4 regions of the Paenarthrobacter sp. 2TAF44 genome follow, and region 1 is predicted to be linked to each of the others. Evidence: riboswitches for the same ligand, from Rfam matches in the RefSeq annotation. Region 1 holds a riboswitch; each other region holds the start of a gene.
The links. Region 1 has a riboswitch for thiamine pyrophosphate ahead of thiC (phosphomethylpyrimidine synthase ThiC). Riboswitches for the same ligand answer to the same signal wherever they lie in the genome.
Positions count from the first base shown of each region.

Region 2: it holds a riboswitch for thiamine pyrophosphate, as region 1 does, so the genes downstream of both, AB4Z15_RS02790 (ECF transporter S component) here and thiC (phosphomethylpyrimidine synthase ThiC) in region 1, are expected to answer to the same signal.
Region 3: it holds a riboswitch for thiamine pyrophosphate, as region 1 does, so the genes downstream of both, thiO (glycine oxidase ThiO) here and thiC (phosphomethylpyrimidine synthase ThiC) in region 1, are expected to answer to the same signal.
Region 4: it holds a riboswitch for thiamine pyrophosphate, as region 1 does, so the genes downstream of both, AB4Z15_RS18430 (bifunctional hydroxymethylpyrimidine kinase/phosphomethylpyrimidine kinase) here and thiC (phosphomethylpyrimidine synthase ThiC) in region 1, are expected to answer to the same signal.

Region 1 covers NZ_JBFRFP010000008.1:155,223-158,509, forward strand. Annotated here, with positions in the region: gene thiC (phosphomethylpyrimidine synthase ThiC) at 1-1,454, opposite strand, end outside; TPP riboswitch at 1,450-1,557, opposite strand; gene AB4Z15_RS10215 (amidohydrolase family protein) at 1,654-2,742, shown strand; gene AB4Z15_RS10220 (VOC family protein) at 2,815-3,287, shown strand, end outside.
Region 2 covers NZ_JBFRFP010000002.1:75,727-79,013, forward strand. Annotated here, with positions in the region: gene AB4Z15_RS02780 (DUF4235 domain-containing protein) at 1-238, opposite strand, end outside; gene AB4Z15_RS02785 (NUDIX hydrolase) at 275-952, opposite strand; TPP riboswitch at 1,084-1,220, shown strand; gene AB4Z15_RS02790 (ECF transporter S component) at 1,298-1,918, shown strand; gene AB4Z15_RS02795 (ABC transporter ATP-binding protein) at 1,918-3,287, shown strand, end outside.
Region 3 covers NZ_JBFRFP010000012.1:26,092-29,378, reverse strand. Annotated here, with positions in the region: gene AB4Z15_RS13285 (thiazole synthase) at 1-114, opposite strand, end outside; gene thiS (sulfur carrier protein ThiS) at 119-355, opposite strand; gene thiO (glycine oxidase ThiO) at 352-1,599, opposite strand; TPP riboswitch at 1,592-1,709, opposite strand; gene thiE (thiamine phosphate synthase) at 1,737-2,420, shown strand; gene AB4Z15_RS13265 (ferritin-like fold-containing protein) at 2,466-3,134, opposite strand; gene AB4Z15_RS13260 (RNB domain-containing ribonuclease) at 3,176-3,287, shown strand, end outside.
Region 4 covers NZ_JBFRFP010000020.1:61,740-65,026, forward strand. Annotated here, with positions in the region: gene AB4Z15_RS18425 (Rne/Rng family ribonuclease) at 1-1,165, shown strand, start outside; TPP riboswitch at 1,312-1,409, shown strand; gene AB4Z15_RS18430 (bifunctional hydroxymethylpyrimidine kinase/phosphomethylpyrimidine kinase) at 1,401-2,960, shown strand.

The DNA of each region.
Region 1 (3,287 bases):
GCTGCGATCTTGTACGTGATCACACCGGTCTTCACATCATCCTTGTTCGGCAGTCCCAGGTGTTCCTTGGGCGTTACGTAGCAGAGCATGGCCGTGCCGTACCGCGCAATTTCCGTTGCGCCGATTGCCGAGGTGATGTGGTCATAGCCAGGAGCGACGTCCGTGACCAGCGGTCCCAAGGTGTAGAAGGGGGCACCTTTGCACAGTTCCTGTTGGCGCTCCACGTTCTCGCGGACCAAGTGGAAGGGAATGTGTCCGGGTCCTTCAACCATCACCTGCACATCGAATTCCCAAGCCCGCTGGGTCAGCTCTGCAAGCGTATCGAGCTCGGCGAACTGCGCGGCGTCGTTGGCGTCAGCCGTGGCACCGGGGCGCAATCCGTCGCCCAGGGAGAATGCGACGTCGTACTTGGCGAAGATTTCACAGAGCTCATCAAAATGCGTGTAGAGGAAGTTCTCCTCGTGGTGCGCCAAGCACCACCCGGCCATGATCGAGCCGCCACGGGAGACGATGCCTGTCACACGGTTTGCCGTCAAGGGCACGTAGCGCAGGAGCACCCCGGCGTGGATGGTCATGTAGTCAACGCCTTGTTCACACTGCTCTATTACGGTGTCCCGGAAGATTTCCCACGTGAGTTTGTTGGCTTCACCGTTGACCTTCTCCAGGGCCTGGTAGATGGGCACGGTGCCGATCGGAACGGGGGAGTTGCGGATGATCCATTCGCGGGTTGTATGGATGTCGTCTCCGGTGGAGAGGTCCATGACGGTATCGGCACCCCACTGGGTTGCCCATTGCAGCTTGTCAACTTCCTCGGCGATGGAACTGGTGACGGCCGAGTTTCCAATGTTGGCGTTGATCTTGACCAGGAAGGCCTTGCCAATGATCATGGGCTCGGACTCGGGGTGGTTGATGTTGTTGGGGATGATGGCGCGCCCGGCAGCCACTTCGCTGCGGACCAGCTCAACGTCGCAGTTCTCCCTCAGCGCCACAAACTGCATTTCCGGCGTGACGATGCCTTGTTTGGCATAGTGCATCTGGGTGACGGTCTTACCTTCGACGGCGCGGCGGGGCACCGGTTGCGTTCCCTTCCATTCCTGGGATGCTGCGCCGCGGCGTACGGCTGATTTGCCGTCGTCGAGCAAGTTCCTCTCCCGTCCGGAGTATGCCTCGGTATCTCCTCGGGCTTCGATCCATCCGGTGCGGAACGGTTCAAGGCCCACCACGGGGTCACTGCCCGGTCCGGCAGTTCGGTATACCTGAAGTGGTTCATTGGCCTCACCGTTGGGGGAGGGCTCCAAGGCAATCTCCGTAACGGGGACGCGGATACCATGTGCCGGGTCTTCCAGCCACGCCAACGAGTGGGATTTCAGTGACTGTGTGACGGTTTCCGTCGTCTTTTCGCTGATGTTGGCCTGGTTTTCGGCAGGGCTGTGCTGTGTTTCGGTGGTGCTCAAAGGATTACTCACTTCCTTCGCCGGCATTACCCGGACAGGTTCAACGGTCGCAGACTGCTTCAGTCCGATCTCAGCCCCTGCAGGGGCCCCCGTGTGGTCGTAGACGAAGCTACCACAGCTCTCATCGGGGACACAGTCATCGTCGTAGCGCTTACCCATCCCGGAGGTTTGTGGCATGTCGGCAGATTAGTCTTTTGGCATGGCCTACATCATCGAATTCACCGGTCCAGTGCTTGTGGCAGGCGACGATCAACGGCACGGGCTCTGGTCCGTTGATGGCAAACTCACGTTCGAACGTCCAGTCGCTGCGCCGGATTCCGTGCTGGATGGATGGGTCCTTCCTGGTTTTGTGGACGCCCATTGCCACATTGGACTTGGGGTCGGCGGGGCCGTTGATGAGCAGACAACTCTTGCCCAGGCGCAGGCCGACCTGAAAGCCGGCACATTGTTGATCCGTGACGCCGGCTCGCCAAGCGATACGCGTTGGGTTCAGCGCAGGGAGGATCTCCCACGGCTTCTTCGCGCCGGACGCCACATCGCCCGGAGCCGGCGTTACCTGCGTGGTTTGGGCCACGAAGTGGAGCCGGACGAACTCGTGGAGACAGCCCGCAAGGAAGCCCGGGACGGGGACGGTTGGGTGAAGCTCGTGGGCGATTGGATCGATCGCGGGACGGGAGACCTCTCGGTTTCCTTCCCTCGGAACGTCGTGAGGGATGCGATTGCGGCCGCACATGACGAAGGGGCCAGGGTGACGGCCCACTGCTTCGCTGAAGACACCATTGATGACATGCTCGACGCCGGGATTGACTGCATTGAGCACGCCACAGGACTCTTGCCCAGGCATATTCCCCGTCTTGTGGAGCAGTCTGTCCCGATTGTTCCTACGTTGGTTAACATCGCGACTTTTCCGGATATCGCTGCCCAGGCTGCCCCGAAGTTTCCGGTGTACGCGGACCACATGACCCGGCTTTGGGAGCGACGCCGTGAAAGGGTGCTGGAGGCCTTTGAAGCCGGTGTTGGCATCTTTGCGGGAACGGATGCAGGGAGCGTGATCAAGCACGGCAGGATCGCTGACGAAATGAAGGAACTTTACGACGCCGGCCTGCCGCCCACGGCCGTCCTGGACGCCGCCACGTGGGGCGCACGGAAGTGGCTGGGAGCCCAGGGCATCAGCGAAGGGGCAAGTGCCGACGTCGTGCTTTGCCGGGATGACCCGAGGAAGAACCTTGCAACTGTGGCGAGCCTGAACCATGTCGTCCTGCGGGGCAAAGTGGTCCAGTGGGAATAAATTGAAGCTTCAAGTAATTTAGATAAGTAGAACGTGCCGAAGGGCGGCCATCTATTAAATCGGGAGCTTGACATGACCACGACATCCAATCAGGACCTCCTTCCTGCCGAACTCACTATGGGCACCGTCATGCTCAAGGTTGGCGATATGAGGGTCATGAGTGACTATTACCAGCGCGCCCTGGGGTTGGAGATCGTGGCCGAGCAGGATGGCGGGCTGTACCTGGGGCGGGTGGGCAAGCCAGTAGTCCATCTCGCTCCCGCTGCCGGCCTGCAGATTCCAGGCCGTGGGGAAGCCGGGCTTTTCCATACAGCCATCCTGTTCCAGGACCAGCCTTCCCTGGCGGCCACCATTGCCACGGCCGCAGAGTATGAGCCGCGCGCTTTTGTGGGCAGTGCCGACCATTTGGTGAGCGAAGCGTTCTACTTCACAGATCCGGAAGGCAACGGCATTGAACTCTATTACGACAAGCCGCGCGATGTCTGGCAGTGGGATGGCAAGAATGTGGTGATGGACAATGTTGCTTTGCCGCCCCAGCGTTTCCT
Region 2 (3,287 bases), on a different contig from region 1:
CGAAGCGGGCGATGGCACGCTGGGTGCCGCGGCTCGCGAAAACCTGGATGAGCGTACTGACGAAGGCCGAAATCAGCGCGAAGGACAACGCTGAGCGGAGGCTCGTTTCCATATCGTCGTGGCCCGTGGGCGGTTTGTTGCCCGTGGCCTTTTCCCAGCCCTTGTTGACCAACTTGGTGCCGACGAATCCGGCTGCGAGGCTTACTCCGGCACCCAGCAGCTTGAAAAAGAGGTTCATGCCCCCAGCCTAGCCTCACTTCCAGGTGGGTTGGGACTAGCGGCGGTTTTCCCGTTCTTTGAGGAAAGCTGCCATGGAACCGCGTGGTGCAAGGACAGGAACAACGTCGTGATCGGCTTCCCAGACGGCATCCACTGTTCCGAGGCCGGCAACTTCCTTGAGCAGGTAATACGTGGGTGGCATCAGCTGCAATGTACCGGAGGCTTCAGCCGCCAGGATCCCGTCCACAGGCATCCAGAGTGATTGCCACGCTTCGGTGGTTTGATGCTGGGGTTCTGCTTCCGGAGCAGGCTTGGCTACGTAGAAGTAGGTATCGAAACGCTTTGGCATGTCCGTCGGCGTGACCCAATTGGCCCACGGTCGCAGATCTGAGGCATCAAGGCTAAGTCCGGCCTCCTCCCAAACCTCCCGCAGGGCAGCCGTGAGAACCATGCCCGACTTTGCCGGTGCGTGTTCGGTATCGACGGCGATGGAGGTCAGGCGCCAGTCTGCAGCATGCCGTTCCAGCAAGTCAGCCGGGTAATCCCATCCGTCCTGGTCCGCGGCATCAACCCGGCCTCCCGGAAAGACCACCATGCCGGCGGCGAAGTCCATAGTGGTAACCCTGTGCTGGACGAACGCTTCGAGCCCGCCCGGGGCGTCGCGGAGCAGGATGACGCTCGCAGCAAGGCGCGGTTGGGGAACCGGGATGTCCGTAGTGGGAAGGTCCGTCATGAAATGCCCCTTTGCCGCGTCGATTCTGCTGGATTATTCTCTCAGGTCCGGTTGCGAGCCGTATTGTGACCAGTCCCCAGCGCGCACGAACACCCACAGGTGTAAACTGAACCACGCCCATAAGGGCAGATTAATAACGACAGGGGAGCGCCGCCGTCGGACCTTGCAGAGATGCAGGAGACGCGAGGGCGCTGAGAGTGCGGACAGCCGCAGACCCTCGAACCTGATCCGGTTAGTACCGGCGCAAGGGAGTCGAGCTTCTCAGAGTGTCCGGATCCGGGCGGCGCAAGCCGGCCGGGAGTTCCGGGGAGCACTTTCCCCTCCTGTACCTCAGGAGGCAGAAAAATGACCACGGCAAGCGTGAAGAAAACCAGTTATAACTGGCGTGTTGTAGACATCGTGGTGGCAGCTTTGATTGCCATCGCCGGAGGCGTGATCTTCTGGGCCTGGTCCCAGGGCGCCGCAATCGTATCCATCCCCATGAACGCCACGTATCCGCCGCTCACCGGTTTGATCGCCGGTGGCTGGATGATCCCGGCCGTCCTGGGCATGCTCATCATCCGCAAGCCGGGCGCAGCCCTGTTCTGCGAAGCCGTCGCCGCCACCGGCGAACTCATCATGGGTTCCCAGTACGGCACCACCGTCCTCATCTCCGGCATCCTCCAGGGACTGGGCGCAGAACTCGTCTTCGCTGCGTTCAGGTACAAGAAGTTCGACCTGTCCGCTGCACTCCTCGCAGGTGCTGGCGCGGGCCTCTTCTGCGGTCTGAACGATTCCTTCCTGCCTTGGGGCTGGAACATCGCCTACGAAGCGATCGACAAGCTGGCCTACATCGCCTTCTGCACGCTTTCGGGTGCGATCATCGCGGGCGCGCTGTCCTGGGTTGCCACCCGCGGGCTGGCCAAGACGGGCGTCCTCAGCTCCTTCGCGTCGCGCAAGGCTGCTTCGGAGCCCGTCTTCAACTAATGCCTGCGAAAGAAGGCAGCAACCAGCAAAGCAGCCACCAAGTCCGGCCTGCCGCCATCACCGCCCAAGGGTGGGGATGGCGGCATGCCGGGCGTTCCACACCCGCCATCCAGGACCTCGATCTCCGGATCGAGCCCGGCGAGCGTGTGCTCCTGCTTGGTCCATCAGGCGCAGGGAAGTCCACACTGCTCCATGCCCTCGCCGGTGTACTGGGTGACGAGGAAGACGATTCGGATGAGACCGGCTCGCTGTTAATCGACGGCGTCGCTCCCCGCGAGCAGCGCGGCCGCGCAGGTCTGATGCAGCAGGATCCGGAGACCCAGGTGGTGCTCTCCCGGGTGGGTGACGACGTCGCATTTGGCGCCGAAAACCTGGCCGTTCCCCGGGATGAAATTTGGGCGCGCGTCCATGAAGCGCTCGACGACGTTGGGTTGCGCACCGCTGCCGGCAGCGGTTTGGCACTGGATCACCCGACGGCGGCACTCTCCGGCGGGCAGAAGCAGCGCCTTGCGTTGGCTGGCATCCTGGCGATGCGGCCCGGGCTGATCCTGCTGGACGAACCCACGGCCAACCTGGATCCAGTGGGTGTGCTTGAGGTTCGCGACGCCGTGCAGCGCTGCCTGGACAAGAGCGGCGCCACGTTGGTTGTCGTGGAACACCGTGTGTCCGTGTGGAAGGACCTGGTGGACAGGATCGTGGTCCTCCAGCCACCGTCGGCCGGGGGCGGTGTGCTTCTGGACGGCCCTCCGGATCAGGTGCTAACTGAAGCCCGCACCATGCTGATGGCCGCGGGAGTGTGGGTGCCGGGGTATGTTCCGGCTACTCGCGCCCGCAGGACCACAACTCAGGAAATGGGCGGCCATGAATCCACCGCCCAACTTCTCGTCGTGGCACAGGACCTGGCTGTTTCCCGTGAGAAGTCCCGCCGTCGCCGCTTCAAAACAATCCCGCCCGTCCCCGTGCAATCGGGTATCAGTGCACAAGTCAGGGCTGGTCAGGCGCTCACCATCACGGGCCCTAACGGCGCCGGCAAATCCACTTTTGCGCTCACATTGGCCGGCCTTCTGGCGCCCGTGCACGGCAAAGTAAGTGCCGCCGTCGAGCTTTCCGAAGGAGCTGGAATCGACCCCTTCAAGTGGAAGGCGGACCAGCTGATTTCGCGCGTCGGCACCGTGTTCCAGGAACCGGAGCACCAATTCGTGACGGGCAAGGTCCTGGACGAGCTGATGTTCGGACCAAAGCATCTGGGACATGGTGAAGAACGCGTGGATGAATTGTTGGAGCGTTTGCGGCTCACGCACTTGGTGGATGCGAACCCTTACACCTTGTCTGGCGGTGAGAAGCGCAGGTTGTCCGTGGCTACGGTCCT
Region 3 (3,287 bases), on a different contig from region 1:
TCCCAACCCGTCAAGACTCGGTGCACCACCGGTACCCATGATCAGGCGGGAGCCGAATTCGACGCCGTCGATCACCAAAGCATCTGTGCGGATGTCAGATTTTGCTACTGTCATTTTTTCAGCCTCCCTGGACTGCGGTTACGAGTTCGAGTTCGTCTCCATCGGCGAGCGCAGTCGCGGCCCACTGGCTGCGCGGCACTACCTCGGAATTGCGTGCGACGGCGACACCCAGCTTGCCGCCGTCGGCCGCCTGTCCGCGGTGGTCCAGGATGCGGCCTGTGATGGCGCTGACGAGCGTGCTGACGGATGCGTCATCCGCCACGGCATGAACGGAGCCATTGAGTTTGATGTTCATGGTGTGTCCTTGGTTGCTGGTTGGAGGCGGTCATCCGGCGTTGCCGTAAATCGATCAGGGGTGAAGTTGGACCATCGGGGATCGGCTGAGGCGCTGATTAGCCCGCCTACGATTTTGGCGGCCACAGGCGTCAACAGGACGCCATGGCGGAAGAACCCGGTTGCGATTACGAGACCGTCGATGGTGCCCGCGCGCCCGGCAACGCGTCCCAGTAATGGTGCGTTGTCCGGAGTGCCGGGCCGTGCGCGGGCTGTCGCTTCCAGCAGTTCCAACTCCGCCACGGCAGGCACCAGGACTTGAGCGTCCCGCAGGAGTTGGTAGACGCCTCCGGCGGAGACTGCATTGGTGGAGGCGGATAGGCCGTCCTCGCGCTGGGTGGCTCCAATCACCACCGTGCCATCATCCCGGGGCACGATGTAGACCGGCACCCCGCGGACCATGCCCCGGATGGTGGATGTGAGGAGGGGCTGGAGGTGGTGGGGAACGCGCAGCCTGAGGATGTCACCGTAAACGGGCCGCAGAGGAAGACTGAGACCCTCGGGGAGATTACCGATCCTTGCCGCGTCCAGCCCGCAGGCGATCACAGTTTCCGAGGCCTCGACTGCGCCAGAAGCCAGTTCAACCCCGGAGACGCGGTCCCCATCCCAGAGCAAACGGGATGCGTGGAACGGCAGGGCGAAACCGTCCTCCGCTCCGGAAACCCACGTTGCGTCACCTGGTCCGTGGGCTGCCAACCCTTCCATGAGGCATCGTGCAAGCCGCCGCGGGTCCACTTGGTGATCGGCCGGTATGTCGAAGGCACAGGAAATCTGTGGACTCAGCAAAGGCTCACGTTGGCGCGCCTCCCGCAATGACAATGGCTCCACGTGCAGGCCCGCGGCCTGCTGGACTGTGCGGAGGTCTGCGAGGGCGCGGCGGTCGGCGGCGTCGGCACCAACGGCGATTGTCGGCGTCGTGCGGTATCCGGTGGCTGATTCGCCGCCATGGACGCTCCGGATGAAAGCGGGCCACAGTTGGGAGGATTCCAGCATGAGTTCCAGGAGGTGTTCCTCCTGGTAGTGGAGTTCGCTGACCGGAGCCAGCATCCCCGCGGCAGCAAACGTCGCACCGGCCGCGGGGGTGGGATCAATGAGGACCACCGAGCGGCCCTGGCGGCGCGCTTCGTGGGCGATGCCAAGGCCAACGATGCCGCCACCAATCACTGCAACGTCTGCCTGCAAGGGGGTTTGGCCGGATTCTGCCATGTGTTTCCTTCCCTACGCCGGTACTAGCCGGATCAGGTCAAGCGGTCGGCGCTGAAGCCCTCTCAGCCGGACGGTCATATGACGCTGTCACGGCTCCCGCAGTACGTGCCCAGTTTAGAGGAACTACTCTGGTTTCCATGACCCAGCATGATGTCCACACCACTGCCCGCCTTTACTTATGCACTGATGCCCGCAAACGCCAAGGCGATTTCGAAGACTTCGTCGACGCCGCGTTTGAGGGCGGCGTTGACATCATCCAGCTTCGCGACAAGACGCTCGAGGCCGCTGAGGAGCTTGAGGTACTGGAGGTTCTGCACAACGTTGCCCAACGGCACGGACGGCTGTGGGCCGTCAATGACCGCGCCGATGTTGCCAGTATTTCCGGGGCTCCGGTGTTCCATATCGGGCAAAAGGACATCCCCCTGCCCGCGGCAAGGCATCTCCTCCACGACCGCACCGTGATCGGCCTTTCCACCCATACGCCGGAACAGGTTGACGCCGCGATAGCCGCCTCCCCTGGCAGGAGCGGACTGGATTATTTCTGTGTTGGTCCGGTGTGGGCAACGCCCACAAAGCCCGGCCGTGAAGCAGTCGGGCTGGATCTGGTCACATATGCCGCAGAAGCCGTAAAGCGCGCGGATGCGGAGACCGTAGGTGGCGTCCTCCTCCCCTGGTTCGCGATTGGCGGCATCGACCTCACCAACATTGAACAGGTGGTGGCTGCGGGAGCGAGCCGGATCGTCGTGGTGCGGGCCATTACTGAGGCGGAGGATCCGACGGCGGCGGCAAAGACTCTGCTGGAAGCGCTCGACGCCGGATAATCACCGCCGGCGCCCTGGCGGCAGCCGAGGATATGCGAAAGTCTCTTAAGCCGTGAGCCCGAGCCCGGACATCCGTCGACCATGCCGCTCGGCAAGTTCAGCGGTAAGGACCTTGACTGCAGTGCGGGCATCCCCGCCGCCCTTGAGCAGCGGTCCCAAGTGAGGATGTTCCATGCCCACGCGTTGGGCCTGGGTCAGCGCTTCACCGACGAGGCGGCGGCCCCACAAAGCCAGTCGCGATGCCAGGCGAGGATCATCAGCCAGGGCCCTGCGCAGGAGGACGCGTAATACTTCCGTGGCTTGGTCGGCGGAGGCCACCTTCTGGACAAAGAGTTGCGTTCCGCCGTCGAGGTACGAAGCGACCATGCGGTAAAAGTCCGATGACACGGTGTCGATCACATAGGCCTTCATGACTGATTCAAACCAGTCCGCCGGCTTTGTTCGCTCATGGAAGTGGTCAAACGAGCGCTGGAACGGAAGCATGGCCTCTTCGGCATCGAGTCCCATCTCCGAGAGCCGGCTGCTGATCAAGGCAAAGTTTCCGTAAGCCCCAACGGCAATCTTTGCCAACACTGCCCTGTCGTGCAGGGTGGGAGCGTACCGGGAGTCGAAAGACAGCCGGCCAAACGCCGAGAGCTCGCCGTACGCCATGGCTCCCAGCAGCTCCGAAGAGAGGCGCTGGACGCGAGCATTATCGTCCAAGGAAGTGCTCATGGTTCAAGACTATCCAGCGATTTCGGGCTAACCTGATTTTCGTGTCACATCATCGGATTTCGCCCAACGTCGACGACTCGTCGGACCAGCTCGCAGAGGCATTTGCAGCCCTTCGGACCGAACTGGAGCTCCCAGGCGAGTATCCGGCCGAAG
Region 4 (3,287 bases), on a different contig from region 1:
CGAGGAAGTTGTTCGCCAGCTACGCCTGCGCGATATTGGTGGCATCATCGTCATCGACTTCATTGACATGGTCCTCGAATCGAACCGTGACCTGGTGCTCCGCCGAATGGTGGAATGCCTGGGTCGTGACCGCACCAAACACCAAGTGGCCGAAGTGACATCGCTGGGCCTGGTGCAGATGACGCGCAAACGCATGGGCACCGGCCTGCTCGAGGTATTCGGTGAGCAGTGCGAGCACTGTGCCGGACGGGGTGTCGTCACCCATGATGAGCCGGTGGAGCACCGACGCGCCAACGTCGTTGCTGCCGAGCATCACCGCCCGCACGTCGAACCCCAACAGCCTGCTGCACGCACTGATCGTAAGCGCCGCCGTGGCAAGGGTGGGGGACCGGCAATGGCCGAAGTGCCTCCTACAGTCCACAGCACGCCGGCCGCCCCCGCAGCTCCTGCGACCACGGAGTCCGTGGACCCGGTCCGCCAGGCGAAGGCTGAGGCGACCAGGGCAGCTCTTGCCACGATCGCCGCTGCAGCACATGCCGCCCACCTGCACGATGACGAGGTTCACCGCGCGGAGGAGCAGGCCCGTGCAGCAGGCCAGCAGGGTCACACCGATGGATCTGCCCCTGAGGCGGCACACGGCGAGGCTGGCGTTCCGGCTGCACCTGATACGGCCAGTCATGAGGCTGCGGTTCGGGAAGCGCGCGCCACTCCTGTTCTGCGTTTCGGTGGCGAAGAAGTGGCTCTTCCGTTTGTGGAACATCATGAGGAACCAACTGCTGGCAAGCCGGCCATGAGCCTGGACCTGCTGGCCGAGGCGTTCTCGCACCTCGGTGCCCCGCCGTCTGCGGAGGAAGAGGCCACGGCTTCGGTTTCCGAACCTGCGGCTGCTTCCGCCGTTTCCCCTGCCAGCGCTTCTGCTGGCACTACCGATGAGCACGATCATTCGTCGCGTGCCCGTGGTCGCCGTGGCCGGAGGAACCGCAGTGCCAGCAGGGCGCAGGGTGCCGCAAACGAAACCAGTGTGGAACACCACGAGGTAACTGCTGCTGCCGCAGGCGGATCTGCCCATGAGGCCAAGGCGCCGGCAGCGGAAGAGCCCGCCAAAAAGAAGGTAGCGGACGAACCGATCATCCTTGGGGTGGGAGTTCCCGCTTCAGAGCTGTAAGCAGGGCAACCAGTCACTAAGCAACCAAAGAGTCCCGCAGCATCCGTTTACGGCGGATACTGCGGGGCTCTTTCGTTGCCCGCCAGTCACATCGATTCCCCGAAGCTGTCCGGTTCCCGGGGCGAGGGGCTTCCGGGCTACGCTAGGAAACTGACACGGGGTGCCGGGCACGGGCCAGGCTGAGATCCAGACCCGTTGAACCTGTCCGGTTAGCACCGGCGAAGGGATGTCCACCATGGCTTCATCGTCGAATTCCGCTGTCTACCCTGTCTGCGCCGCGGGTATGGGAGCAGTCCCGGCCCGGCCACATCCGAGGGTGCTCAGCATTGCCGGCTCGGATCCTTCTGGAGGCGCCGGAATCCAGGCAGACTTGAAGAGCATCGCAGCGCACGGGGGCTATGGCATGGCTGCCATCACGGCTTTGACGGCCCAGAACACGTTGGGCGTCAGCGCAGTCCATGTTCCGCCCGTCGAGTTCCTGCGTCAGCAGCTGGACGCGATCAGCAGCGATATTGAGATTGATGCGGTCAAGATCGGGATGTTGGGTGATGCGGCCGTCATCGACGAAGTCCGCAGTTGGCTCGAAGAGGTGCGTCCCGCCGTCGTGGTCCTTGACCCGGTGATGGTTGCCACCAGCGGCGACCGCCTTCTGCGGGAGACCGCCGAAACTGCGCTGCGCAGCCTCCTGCCGTTGGCGGATCTCGTCACCCCAAACCTTCCCGAGCTGGCGATGTTGCTGGGGGAGTCCGAAGCCCGCGACTGGGCTACGGCGCTTGACCAGGGTAAACGCCTGGCTGCTGAGTGTGGAACGACGGTTTTGGTAAAGGGCGGCCACTTGGCAGGAAACGACTGCCCGGATGCGCTGGTCAATACGAGCGGTTTGTTGCGACAGGACGTCATCGAGGTGCCTGGGCCCCGCGTTGATACCAGGAACAGCCACGGAACGGGGTGCTCGCTCTCCTCGGCGTTGGCCACGGTCCAAGCCCGCACCGGCGACTGGGAGGCGTCTCTCCGCGAGGTAAAGCCGTGGCTGCTGCAGGCCCTCGCGGCGGCCGACGGGCTGAAGGTAGGTAAGGGTAGCGGGCCGGTCCACCACTTCCACCACATGGAGCCAGCGCTGAATCCTGCCGGGAAATCCGGGAAATCCGGCGACTTTGCCGCGCGGCTGTGGGCCGAAGCTGCGCCGGAATTGGATGCGATTTACGGTCTCGCCTTCATCCAGGGCCTGCAGTCAGGCCGGCTCCCGGAGCCCGAGTTCAACTACTACCTGGCCCAGGACGCCATTTACCTGAACGGCTACTCCCGGGTTTTGGCGCGCACAGGTGCACTTGCCCCCACTGAAGAAGAGCAGCTCTTCTGGGCGAAGTCATCGCAACTCTGCCTTGAAGTGGAGTCCGAGCTCCATCGGAACTGGCTGAGCACGCGCTCGGCCTCAACACAGACCGGACCCGTGACAAGGTCGTACGTGGACCACCTGCTGGCCACATCAGCCTCCGGCAGTTACGCCGTGTTGCTGGCGGCAATCCTGCCCTGCTATTGGCTGTATGCGGAGGTAGGACAGCAACTCCACGCCGCCTATGTGGACGCCGGCGCCCCCAGCGAGCACCCGTACGCCGCCTGGCTGACGACGTACGCGGACGAGGAGTTTGCTGCCGCAACCCGGAAGGCGATCGACTTTACTGATGCCGCGGCAATTAGCGCCTCCGCCCAGGAGCGCGGGGCCATGGTTGAGGCCTTCGCCCAGTCTTGCCGCTACGAGACAGCCTTCTTTGATGCACCCCGGCTCTTCGCCTGAGCAGGGCTTCCGGGGTTGGCGGCTGGGCAATTCCACAAAAATCCAGCGCGTCGTCGGCCAAATCGCAGTATTCCTCCACAAACCCTGTAGGCTGTATGGGCACGGTGCCGGGAGAGTCCGTTACAACTGGTGATGCAAGTCACCCGATAGCCTCCGGACGCGGCCTCATTTGCAGCTGAAGGTCAAACTAGCGTAATCTTGATCTTCGGTGCTTACGCCAACACTTGGGTTATGCCCCTTGGAATTGTTCATGGGATGACTCGCGGGCTTCGATCAGAAGTCCACGGCGTTGAGGCACAGCGCGAACCAAGCCTGATTCCGGTTCAA